2 regions of the Paraburkholderia sp. CNPSo 3281 genome follow, and region 1 is predicted to be linked to the other one. Evidence: predicted binding sites of a transcription regulator. Region 1 holds the regulator's gene; the other holds the start of a gene.
The links. Region 1 encodes FliA, which starts transcription of late flagellar genes. Its sites were predicted from a motif close to CTAAAGTTTNNNNNNNNNNNGCCGNTA; they were not measured.
Positions count from the first base shown of each region.

Region 2: M3I56_RS16905 (DUF4088 family protein) is a predicted target of FliA. The motif match lies at 2,823-2,849, and genes of this name have one in related genera.

Region 1 covers NZ_JAMBPS010000073.1:22,054-27,678, forward strand. Annotated here, with positions in the region: gene flgA (flagellar basal body P-ring formation chaperone FlgA) at 1-1,022, shown strand, start outside; gene flgM (flagellar biosynthesis anti-sigma factor FlgM) at 1,203-1,556, shown strand; gene M3I56_RS36545 (flagella synthesis protein FlgN) at 1,606-2,049, shown strand; gene M3I56_RS36550 (RNA polymerase sigma factor FliA) at 2,214-2,945, opposite strand; partial or broken gene M3I56_RS36555 (MinD/ParA family protein) at 3,305-4,087, opposite strand; gene flhF (flagellar biosynthesis protein FlhF) at 4,080-5,625, opposite strand, start outside.
Region 2 covers NZ_JAMBPS010000014.1:123,119-128,743, forward strand. Annotated here, with positions in the region: tRNA gene M3I56_RS16880 (tRNA-Asn) at 1-37, shown strand, start outside; gene M3I56_RS16885 (CreA family protein) at 147-638, shown strand; gene M3I56_RS16890 (AraC family transcriptional regulator) at 667-1,614, shown strand; gene M3I56_RS16895 (AzlC family ABC transporter permease) at 1,762-2,481, shown strand; gene M3I56_RS16900 (AzlD domain-containing protein) at 2,478-2,801, shown strand; gene M3I56_RS16905 (DUF4088 family protein) at 2,936-3,697, shown strand; gene M3I56_RS16910 (ATP-dependent helicase) at 3,732-5,625, opposite strand, start outside.

The sequences.
Region 1 (5,625 bases):
CCGCCAATGAGGCCGCGCCGCTGCGCGCGGCCAGCTACGCCGATCTGAATTCGCGCGGCGTGCCCGAGGATGCACGCGCGGGCGTCGAGTCGAACGGCATGATCACGATTCCGGGTCCCGGCGAGCGCGCGTCCCAAGGCGACGCGCCGCGCATCGTCACGGTTCCCGCGCCGGGCGCGAGCGCCCAGCCCATGCGCGTGCCGGCGGCCAATGCGAACAACGCGGGCGCGCTGCAGCGCGTGAACCTGTCGAGCGCCGCGAACCGCGTCGCCCCGGTGGTCGTGGACGCCGGCGCGGCGACGCTCGCGGGCGCGAAGCCGGTTGCCAGCGCAAGCGCCGGCGCGCCGCCCAATCCCAATACCAGCGCCGTCGCCACGAACGTGCAGGCCACGCCGCCGGGCCAGCAGGACGGCGAATCGATCCGCGCCGTCGCGCTCGCCTTCCTGCAGCAGCAGTCGGCGGGCTTGCCGGGCCACGTGAGCATCACGGTCGCACCGGTGTTTCCGCGCGGCCTCGCCGCCTGCACCTCGCTCGAGCCGTTTATGCCGCCGGGCGCGCGCACCTATGGACACACGACCGTGGGCGTGCGCTGCGTCGGCGCGAAGCCGTGGACGCTCTATGTGAGCGCGCGCATTGCCGTGGACGTGACCTACTACGTGGCCTCGCGCCAGATCGGCGCGGGCGAAGCCCTTTCGGCCGCCGATTTCATGCCGCGCGCGGGGGACCTCGCGAACCTGCCGCAGACCATCATCACCGATCCCAACCAGGCGACGGGCGCCGTCGCGCTCGCGCGCATTTCCGCGGGCCTGCCGCTGCGCACCGACATGCTGCGCAGCGCCGCCTCGGTCGTCATCGGACAGACGGTCAAGGTGATCGCCGTAGGCAGCAACTTCACGATCTCCGCCGAGGGCAGCGCGCTTAACAACGCCGAGCCCGGCCAGCAGGTGCGCGTACGCACGAGCGCCGGCCAGATCATCTCGGGCGTGGTCAAGGACGCAGGTACCGTGCAGGTCCAGATCTAGAGCCGGTAAGCGCTGGTAAGGGCCGGATCAGGGTGCGCTGAGCCCCATCCGGCGGCCCGATCCGGCCGTTTCCGGCTTGGTGCGCCAGCACACGTAACAGCATGTAACGTTGGGATTTTCGGCTAAAGTTCGGCCCGACCTGTGCCGTTATCAAGGTCAAATCGATCAGGAACGCCCATCGTGAAAGTTGACTCCTCCACCCGCAATGATCCGCGCACGCTGCAGGATGGCCTCGCGCGCTCGCAAGCCGATTCGACCGGCGTAGGCGCCGCCAGCACCGACACCGCGGCCACCTCCGGCGCGGCAGGCAGCACGACTCCCGCCGCTCAAGGCGGCGCGAACGTGAGCCTCTCGTCGCTCTCGTCGACGATGCGCTCGCTCGCGGCGAGCGGTTCCGCCGACATTGACACGGCGCACGTGCAGTCGATCAAGGACGCGATCCGCAACGGCACGTTGCAGATCGATTCCGGCAAGATCGCCGACGGTGTGATCCAGACCGCGCGCGACCTCATGAAGCCGACGTCGGGCAACTGAAGCCCGATGCGCGAGCGCCGCGCAAACCTCGCTTTTTTGGTGCCTTGCAATGAAAGATGCCCTGTTGGCCACACTGATCGACGAACACGCCACGGTCGAGGCGTTCGCGTCGCTGCTCGCCTATGAAGAGAAGGCGCTCGTGTCGGCCGACGGCATGGAGGCGCTGCCGCAGATCGTCGAGCAGAAGACGACGCTCACGCAGCGTCTCGCGGGCCTGGAAAAGGCGCGCGACGCGCAACTGGCCGGCCTCGGCCTGCCAGGCGGCCGCAAGGGCATCGAAATGGCCTGCGACGGCGATGCGCGTCTTGCAAGCCAGTGGGCGCTGCTCAAGGGGTCGACGGAGCGCGCGCGCCGCAAGAATCTCACCATTGGCATGATGATCCGCACGCGCATGGAGCATAACCGCCGCGCGCTCTCGATCCTGCGCGGCGAAACGGGCAACGGCGCGATGCTGTACGGTCCCGATGGACGTCTGCCGGCGTTCGGGCTGTAAGCGCGCACGCAGATCGTTCGCCAAAGACAAAAGCCGAAGCGGCGATGCTTCGGCTTTTTTGTTTGCGCGAGTCCACTGCACCGACAAAAAGCCGGAGCGCTCACGCACTTCGGCTCTTTCACCGCACCAGCCCGCGCCGGCAGCCGCGCAGACCGTCTACCGCCTCAATTCTCCTGGCCGGCCCACGACATCTCGCGCAGCCGCGTGCGCAAGCGCGCCACCGCCTGGCTGTGCAGCTGGCACACGCGCGACTCGCTCACCTCCATCACCGCGCCGATTTCGCGCAGGTTCATGCCGTGCTCGTAATAGAGCGACATGAGCAGCTTCTCGCGCTCGGGCAGCCGCTCGATCGCCTCGACGAGCGCGCCGCGCAGGCTGCCGTCGAGCAGCGCCGAAAGCGGGTCCGAATGATCGACGCAGTAGCGGTCGAGGAACGGTTCGTCCTCGGCGGAGCGGTCGAAGTCTTCGTAGTAGATGAGCTGGCTGCCGTGCAGTTCCTGCAGCATGCTCTGATACTCGTCGAGCGGCATGCTCAGATGCTCGGCGATCTCCGTCTCGCTCGCCGAGCGCCCGAGCCGCTGCTCCACCTTGTGCACCGCGCTTTCCACTTCACGCGAGGTGCGGCGCAGGCTGCGCGGCAGCCAGTCGTTGCTGCGCAGCTCGTCGAGCATTGCGCCGCGAATGCGCTGGCTCGCATAGGTCTCGAACTGCGCGCCCTGATCTTCCTTGTAGCGGTTGGCCGCGTCGAGCAGGCCGATCATGCCGGCCTGGATCAGGTCGTCGAGGTCCACGCTCGCCGGCATCTTGGCGACGAGCTGCAAGCCGAGCCGCCGGACGAGCGGCGCGTACTTCGCGAGCACGTCGGCCTGCGAAATCTTTCCTTGAGCGTTATACATCGTGCTCTCCACTTCTCATCTCCCCTATTGGCGTCGTCGTGCGCACGTCAGACGTGCTGCGGCGACGTCCGCTGCGCGGGCGTATCGGTCCGCCAGCCCACATGGGACGGCGCGGACGCGGATGTTGCGTTGGGTGCGGGATGCACACCCGTCACGGCCGCAACGAACGAATCGGCGTTCGCGGCGAGCGTGCTGTGTGCGGCGTTTGTTGCATGCGTAGCGTGGGGCTGGACGCCGCCTTGTGGCGCGCCGTCCAGATCGTCGGCGGGTGCCTGGCCCGCCGCTTCATGTACTTCGTCCGTCGCGCCGAATAACGCTGCGCTGGCGCGCGCCGTGGCCGCCGAGCACGCCGAGACCGCGGGTCGCATCGGCCAGTGCGGCAATTCGGCGGCCACGTGGCGGAAATCGCGCGCGGCGGCCGTCGACGGAAACGCATCGACGATGCAGCGCGCGAGCCTGAGCGCCTGCGCCATGTGCTGATCGGCGGCGACGCTTCCGGCGCTGTCGAGCGACACGCTCAGGTAGCGGCTCGCCACCCCCGCGAGGTTCTCGATCGCGGCCTGCGCGTCGCTCGCGTTCGCCACATGATTCGCGAGCACGCGGAACTGCGCGATCGCATGCGCGAAGTGCAGCCGTTTCATGCACGCGTAGGCGTCCGTGATCGACTGCGCACCGATGCGCATCACGATCAGCACGTCGTGCGCGTGCATGGCGAGCGGCGAAAGCGCGCCTTCGGCGTCGAGCTGCGCGTCGATCAAGACAATGTCCGCGGGACCCGAAATGACCTTCTGCAGCTGCGCGGCCGTGTACTGCGCCCGGTTGTCGCGCGAGGCGGCCAGCACGCCGAAGCCGAGCGCATGGCGGCCCACGGCTTCCTCGAGCGTGCGCTCGCCGCGCATAACGGCGGCGAAGTTGCCTGCGCCGCGCACGCCGCCCACCAGCGCACAGACCGAGCGGGGTCCCAGACACTCGTCGATCACGAGCACGTCTTTGCCCTGCGCGGTGAGCGCCGCGGCGAGATTGACCACCGTGGTCGTGCGCCCGGGCGAACCTGCACCGCCCGTCACCGCGACCACGCGCGAGCCTTCGCGCGCGAGAAGCCGCCGCAGCCCTTCGGCCTGATCGATTACGAACTTATCCAAACCTGACCTCGTGAGCCTGCGAATTCGAACGCGTCGAGAGTGCCGACAGCAGCGCCGGGATATCGTCTTCGTGCGGCACGAACGGCGAACTCTCTCGCGGAATGCAGAAAGCGCTGCGGATCAGGAAGCGGCGCGTCGCCACGTAAAGGTTCTCGGGGACCTTCTGGCCCGTGGAGACGTAATGCACCGGCAGCTTGTAGCGCAGCACGGTGTCGAGCGCGCTGCCGAGGTTGGTCGCCTCATCGAGCTTGGTGAGGATGCAGCCCGTGAGCGGCGCGTTATCCGGACCGCTCTGGTAGGCCTGCACGACTTCGTTGAGCGTGTCGCCGTGGTTGGTCGCCGAGAGCAGCAGAAGGCGCTGCACCGGGCGGCCCGCGCCGCACAGCATGGCGATCTGGTCGGCCACGGCGCGGTCGCGCTGGCTCATGCCGATCGTGTCGATCAGCACGATGTGCTTGTTCTTGAGTTCGGTGAGCGCGAGCTGGAGGTCCGCGCCGTCGCGCACCGCGTGCACCGAAACGCCGAGGATCTTGCCGAAGATACGCAGTTGCTCGTGGCCGCCGATACGGTAGCTGTCGGTGGTGAGGAGCGCCACCTTGCTCGCGCCGAAGCGCATCACGCAGCGCGCGGCGAGCTTCGCCGTGGTCGTGGTCTTGCCCACGCCGGTCGGGCCCATCAGCGCGAACACGCCGCCGCGCTCCATGAGCGCTTCTTCGTCTTCGAGCACGGGCAGGTTCGATTCGAGCACCGACTGGAGCCACTCCACGCCGGCCTCTTCGGTTTCCACCTCGGGCAGGCGGTCGATCATCATCTTTACGAGCTGCGCCGAGAAGCCCGCGGCGAACAGCTGCTTGGTGAGCGCGCCCTGCACCGGGCTGCGGCGCTGGCGCTCGCCCCACAGGAGGCCCGCGAACTGCTCTTCCATCATGCCGCGCATGGAGGCGAGCTCGTTCATCACGGTTTCGTTGACGACCTGCTCGATGCGCGCGCGGATCGCTTCGCTCACGGTTTGCGCCGCGTTGGCGCCATCGGCGCCCTGCGCATTGCGGTTGCCGGGCGCGGGACCGGCGGCTTCCGGACCGTGGCCGAGACGCTGCGCGGCGCGGCGCGCGGCGACATGCGCGGCCTCGAGCGCCCAGTCGGGCGTGCTGGCGTCGACGTCGTGCGGCAGCACCGGGTCAGCGACGCTGCCAAGACCGCGCGCGGCGGCGGCAGCGGGCGTCATGCCCGGCACGCGCGGCGCGTTCTGCTGGTTCGCGATGCGGCGGGCGTGGTCGATCAGCCAGGGGTTCGTCTCGGCCATCGTGCGCGGCGCGTCGCCCGCCGGCGCGGCGGCGGCCTGCTCGAGCCGCGCTGCGGCTTCGCGTGCGGCGGCCGGGGCGCTGGCGTTCACGGCCGGTGCCGTGGACGCAAACGATGGCGCAAAGGCCGGCGAGGCGAGCGACTCGGTCGCGGCCTGCAGCGCCATTTGCAGCGGCGAATGCGCATGCGGAACGGCTTGTTGCGACTGCGCGGCCTGCATCGCGGATTGCAGCGTC
Region 2 (5,625 bases), on a different contig from region 1:
CCGTAGGTCCCTGGTTCGAGCCCAGGTCGGGGAGCCAAGATATCGAGGGGTTGCGTGTTTGCACGCAAACCCCTTTTTCTTTTGGTGCGCGCGTGGCGCGCGCCGCCCTCCCCGATAATGTCGCTTCGTCATCTTCGGGAATCCGCATGAAATCCACCCGCCTTGCCGCTCGCCTTGCGCGCCCGCTGCTCGCCTGCGCGAGCCTCGTCGCCTGCGCCGCCGCCCACGCCGAGCAGATCGGCAGTGTGAACACCAACTTCCGCATAACCGGCTCGGACAAGGTCGTGGTCGAGGCCTACGACGATCCGCAGGTGCCAGGCATTACCTGCTATGTCTCGCGCGCACGCACGGGCGGCGTGAAGGGCACGCTCGGCATTGCGGAAGATCCGACGGAGGCGTCGATCGCGTGCCGGCAGGTCGGGCCGATCTCGTTCGCTGGCCCGCTCAAACAGCAGGCCGACGTCTTCAACGAGCGCATGTCGCTCCTCTTCAAGACGTTGCACGTCGTGCGCGTGGTCGACGCGAAGCGCAACGCGCTCGTGTATCTGACCTACAGCGACCGCGTGGTGAGCGGCAGCGCCAAGAACAGTGTCACGGCCGTGCCGGTGCCCGCGGGCACGACGATTCCGCTGCGCTAAACTGGGGATCCGTGCAGGATCCTCCACCATGACCGATTCCCGTTTTCGAGACTCCGCCCGCTACTGGCGCACGCCGCTTCTGCCCGGCGCGGATCTCGTCACGGCCGAATACAACGAACATACGTTCGCGCCGCACTGGCACGAGGCCTACACGATCCCCGTGATCGAGGGCGGCGCGGAATGCTTTCGCTATCGCGGCACCCAGCATGTCGCCGCAACGGGCAGCGTACCGGTGATCAATCCGGGTGAGCTGCACACGGGTTCGCGCGCCGTCGAAGAAGGCTGGAGCTATCGGGTGATGTACGTGCCGATCGACTTCCTGCACGAGCTTGCCGGCGAAATCGCCGGGCGCACGCAGCCGCTGCCGTGGTTCGACGCCGAGGTGATCCACGATCTCGATCTCGCGCATCGGCTCTCGCGCGCTCACCGGCTGCTGGAAGCCGACGCTGACTGGCGGCGCGCCGCGGCCGTGCCGGAATCCGCCACGAGCGCCAGTCTGGCTGGCGTGACGGCGCTCCCCGCGCCTTCCGGCGCACCGCATGCCGCACCGCCTTCGACGCCGTGTGCCGATCTGCTCGCGGTGGAAGGCTCGCTGCTCGACGCGCTCTCGACGCTGCTCACGCGCTACGGCCGCACGCGCGAGGCGGCGCTCAGGCACGGTCCGAACGATCCGCGCGTGGAAACGATGAAGGCGCTCCTCGCCGCCGATCTCGCCACGCCGCTGCGCGTGGCCGATCTCGCCCAGGCGGTCGGCCTCTCGCCGTTTCACGCCACGCGGCTCTTCACGCAGGCGACCGGACTGCCGCCGCACGCCTGGCGCACCCAGCTGCGCCTGCAACGCGCCCTCGCCCCGCTGCGCGACGGCGCCACGGTCGCCGAAGTCGCGGCGGCGAGCGGTTTCACCGACCAGAGCCATTTCACGCGGCACTTTCGGCGCATGTTCGGCGTGCCGCCGGGGCGCTGGCAATCGTCCTGAACGCGCGAGCCCGCGTTCCGCCGCAAGAACGTACAAGCCACGCGTAAGGCCACCCGCTATGCTGTCCCCTTGTATCAGGAGGACAGCTTGACCACGCATCCCAACCGCCTTGCCGAATTCATCGCCGGCGCGCGCGACACGATCCCCATGATGATCGGCGCCGCGCCCTTCGGCGTGATCTTCGGCACGCTCGTCACCTCGGGCCCGCTTTCGCTCTGGCACGGCCAGTTCATGTCGCTCGCCGTGTTCGCAGGCTCCGCGCAGTTCATCGCGCTCGGGCTGATCGCCTCGCACGCGAGCTTCGCGGTGATTCTCGCCACCACGTTCATCGTGAACCTGCGGCACGTGCTCTACAGCGCGACGCTCGCGCCTTATGTCTCGCACCTGCCGCTGCGCTGGCGTCTCGTGCTCGGCGGCCTGCTCACCGACGAAGTCTTCGCTGTCGCGTGGACGCATTTCCGCCGCCATCCGCCCGGCGACGACGTTTCGCCGTGGCATTTCCTCGGTTCGGGGCTCTCGATGTACCTGAACTGGCAGCTCTGGACCGCGGCCGGCCTGCTGTTCGGCGCGGCGTTCCCGGGGCTGCAGTCGCTCGGCCTCGACTTCGCCATGGTCGCGACCTTCATCGCCATCGTCGTGCCGCAGCTCGTTGCCTTGCGCTACCTCGCCGCCGCCGCGACTGCGGGCGCGCTCGCCTTTTTCTGGCAGGGCTGGCCGTACAAGCTCGGGCTGCTCGGCGCCGTGCTCGCGGGCGTGGTCGTGGGTGTCGTGCTCTCGCGCCCGGGTTCCTCGCGCGGCGCACGCGCCGCCAGCGAGTCCCCCCGCAAGTCCCCCAACGTCCAGCGCACCGCAGGAGCCGGGCAATGAACTACGTCGTCCTGATTCTCGGCATGGCCCTCATCACCCTGGTCATTCGCACCGCGGTGTTCGTGCTCGGCGACCGGCTCGTGTTCCCACCGCTCGTGCGCACCGCGCTCGGCTTCGTGCCCGTCACCGTGCTCACGGCGATCATCGTGCCGATGGCGGTGTCGCCCCACGGACAGGGCGCCGAGCTGACCTGGCGCAACCCGCAGCTCGTCGGCGCGCTCGCGGCGATCGTCGTCAGCGCGCTCACGAAGCGCCCGCTCCTCACCATCGCGGTCGGGCTCGGCGTGTTCTTCCTCTGGCAAGGCGTCGTCCTGCGCTAGAGCCGCCTCTCGCCCCTTACGCTCAAGTTTCACCCCGGAGCGCCGTTAAACCCGACAAGGCCTGCTTTGGCAGGCCGCTGCTCGAACGGCGAGAGCACGCGAGAAGCGATAAGGATTACACCGGGGCAACCACAATGGGGCATATCACCCTCAACCTGAAGGACGAAACGCTTGCGTCGCTGCGCAAGGATTTCGACGCGTTCCTGCGCGTCTCGCTCAAACTCGACCCGCAGTTCGCCACGCCGGAATTCGAGGATTACCTGCGCGCGAAGCTGCTCGACAACATGACGCCGCTCACGGAGCACGCCGTGCAGCGGCTCCTGCAAGGCGGCCAGTACGCGTGGGCCAAGCGCACGCTCGACAAGGAATTCCCCGAGGTCGTCTCGATCCTGATGCGTCAGGCCGGCGAATTCGGTTTCGGCTTCGCGTCGCGGCCCGAGTGGACGCCCGACGAACTCTCGAAGCAGTGCCGCGACTGGGCGGCGGCCATCGTGAGCGAAGCCCAGGGCGACGACACGCTGGTCGATCCGCTGGCCGCGCAGATCAAGTCGGGCGTGCAGGATATCCAGGCGCTCGAAGAGTCGATGCAGACGCCCGCGTGGCGCCTCACCGAGTCGCTGCGTCAGCGTGTGTACGAAGCGAAGATCGGCTGTGAACAGGCTAGCGGCAGCGCGGCGCGCGAGCGTCTGGGCGAACTGCGCGGGCTGCTGAGGCTCGGCGTCACGCACGGCGTCTTCCAGAAGCAGGAAGCGCAACAGATCATGGAGTATCTGCGCCTGCTCAAGCCCGAGATTTTCGTCGAGGAACCCGACGACGTGTTCACGCGCCTTGCCGCGTGGATGCGCAACTTCTTCATGCCCCCCCAGCGCAGCACCGCGCGCGAGCAACGGCGCTAAGCAATGGCGCGCCGCCTGAAAACGGCGCGCGCCCCTAATCCCACATCTTCCTGAGCTTCGCGGCGATCACGACCTTCGCCTGCGCGGCAGCGGCGAGTCCCGCCGCGCTCGGCACGCTCGCCACGGGCGCGGGCGGCCACGCGCACGATTCGAACAGCGGCAGCATGGGCGTAGCGATGAAGCGCGTGCGCGAGGCCCACACGTGCCGGTCGCCCGACGCCACCTGATTGTGCACATAGAAGCGCTGTGGCACGACGATGTGCAGATCCTCCTTCGCGCGCGTCATCGCGACATAAAGCAGCCGCCGCTCCTCCTCCAGCTCCTCGTCGCTGCCCGCGCCGAGATCGGAAGGAATGCAGCCGTCCACGCCGTTGAGCACGAACACGTTGCGCCACTCCTGACCTTTCGCCGAATGGATCGTCGAGAGGATCAGATAGTCCTCGTCGAGCAGCGGATCGGCGGATTCGGCGCTCGTCGCGTCCGGCGGATCGAGCGTGAGTTCGGTGAGAAAACGCTCGCGCGAGGCGTAGGTGCTCGCAATGCTCTCCATCTGCAGCAAGTCGGCGAGACGCACCTGGGCGTCTTCGTGATTGCGCTCGAGATGCGGCTCGTACCAGCGCCGCACGCGCTCGAATTCGGCGGGCCACGGCGTCGAGCGCATCGAGAGGCTGTCGATGAGCGACGCAAACGCGGGCCAGTCCTCGGCCGCGCGCGGCGGCGGCGCGAAAGCCGCGAGCGCCTCGGCGGCGCGATACGCGCCCGTGCACGCGGCCACCTGGTCGAGCAGGCGCGCGGCGTTGACGGGCCCGACGCCCGGCAGCAATTGCGTCACGCGAAACCCCGCCACACGGTCGAGCGGATTCTCGGCCCAGCGCAGCACCGCCAGCACGTCTTTCACGTGCGCGGCGTCGAGAAAACGCAGTCCGCCGAACTTCACGAACGGGATATTGCGCCGCGCCAGTTCGATTTCGAGCGTCGCGCTGTGGTGCGCCGCGCGAAACAGCACGGCCTGCTGTTTGAGTGTCATGCCCGCTTCACGCGCCTCGAGAACCTGCTCGACGACGTAGCGAGCCTGGGTTGCCTCGTCGGCCACGGTGACGAGGCGCGGGCGCTGCTGCGAGGGGCGCTCGGTCCACAGGTTCTTGGTGAAGCGCTCGGCGGCGGCGTCGATCACGGCGTTCGAGGCGGCGAGGATCGGCGCCGTCGAACGGTAGTTGCGCTCGAGCGTCACCTGACGCGCGGGCGGGTCGAACTGCGCCGGGAAGTCGAGAATGTTGCGCACGGTCGCGCCGCGAAACGAATAGATTGCCTGGGCGTCGTCGCCGACCACGGTGAGGCCGCGGCCATTGGGCTTGAGCGCGAGCAGGATCGAGGCCTGCAGGCGGTTGGTGTCCTGGTATTCGTCGACGAGGATATGGTCGAAGCGGCCCGCGAGATCGGCGGCAATGGTCGGCTCCGCGGCCATGTGCGCCCAGTAGAGCAGCAGGTCGTCGTAGTCGAGGACGTTCTGCTTCTGCTTGGCGTCCACGTACGACGCGAACAGCACGCGGAGTTGCGGCTCCCATTCGAGGCACCATGAGAACGAACGGTTGAGCACATTGGCGAGCGAATCGCCCGTGTTGACCGCGCGCGAATAGATCGCAAGGCAAGTCGATTTCGAGGGGAAGCGCTTTTCCTTCGCCGAGAAACCCAGTTCGTGGCGCACCAGATTCATGAGATCCGCGGAATCCTCGCGGTCGTTGATCGTGAACGCCGGCGACAGGCCGATGTGATCCGCGTACTCGCGCAACAAGCGCGCGCCCACGCCGTGAAAGGTCCCCGCCCAGGTGAGCCCCTGCGCAAGCACGGCGGCCGCGCCGGGGGCGCTGGCGGCGATGCGCGCCACGCGCCGCGTCATTTCCTGCGCGGCGCGCCGCGAGAACGTGAGC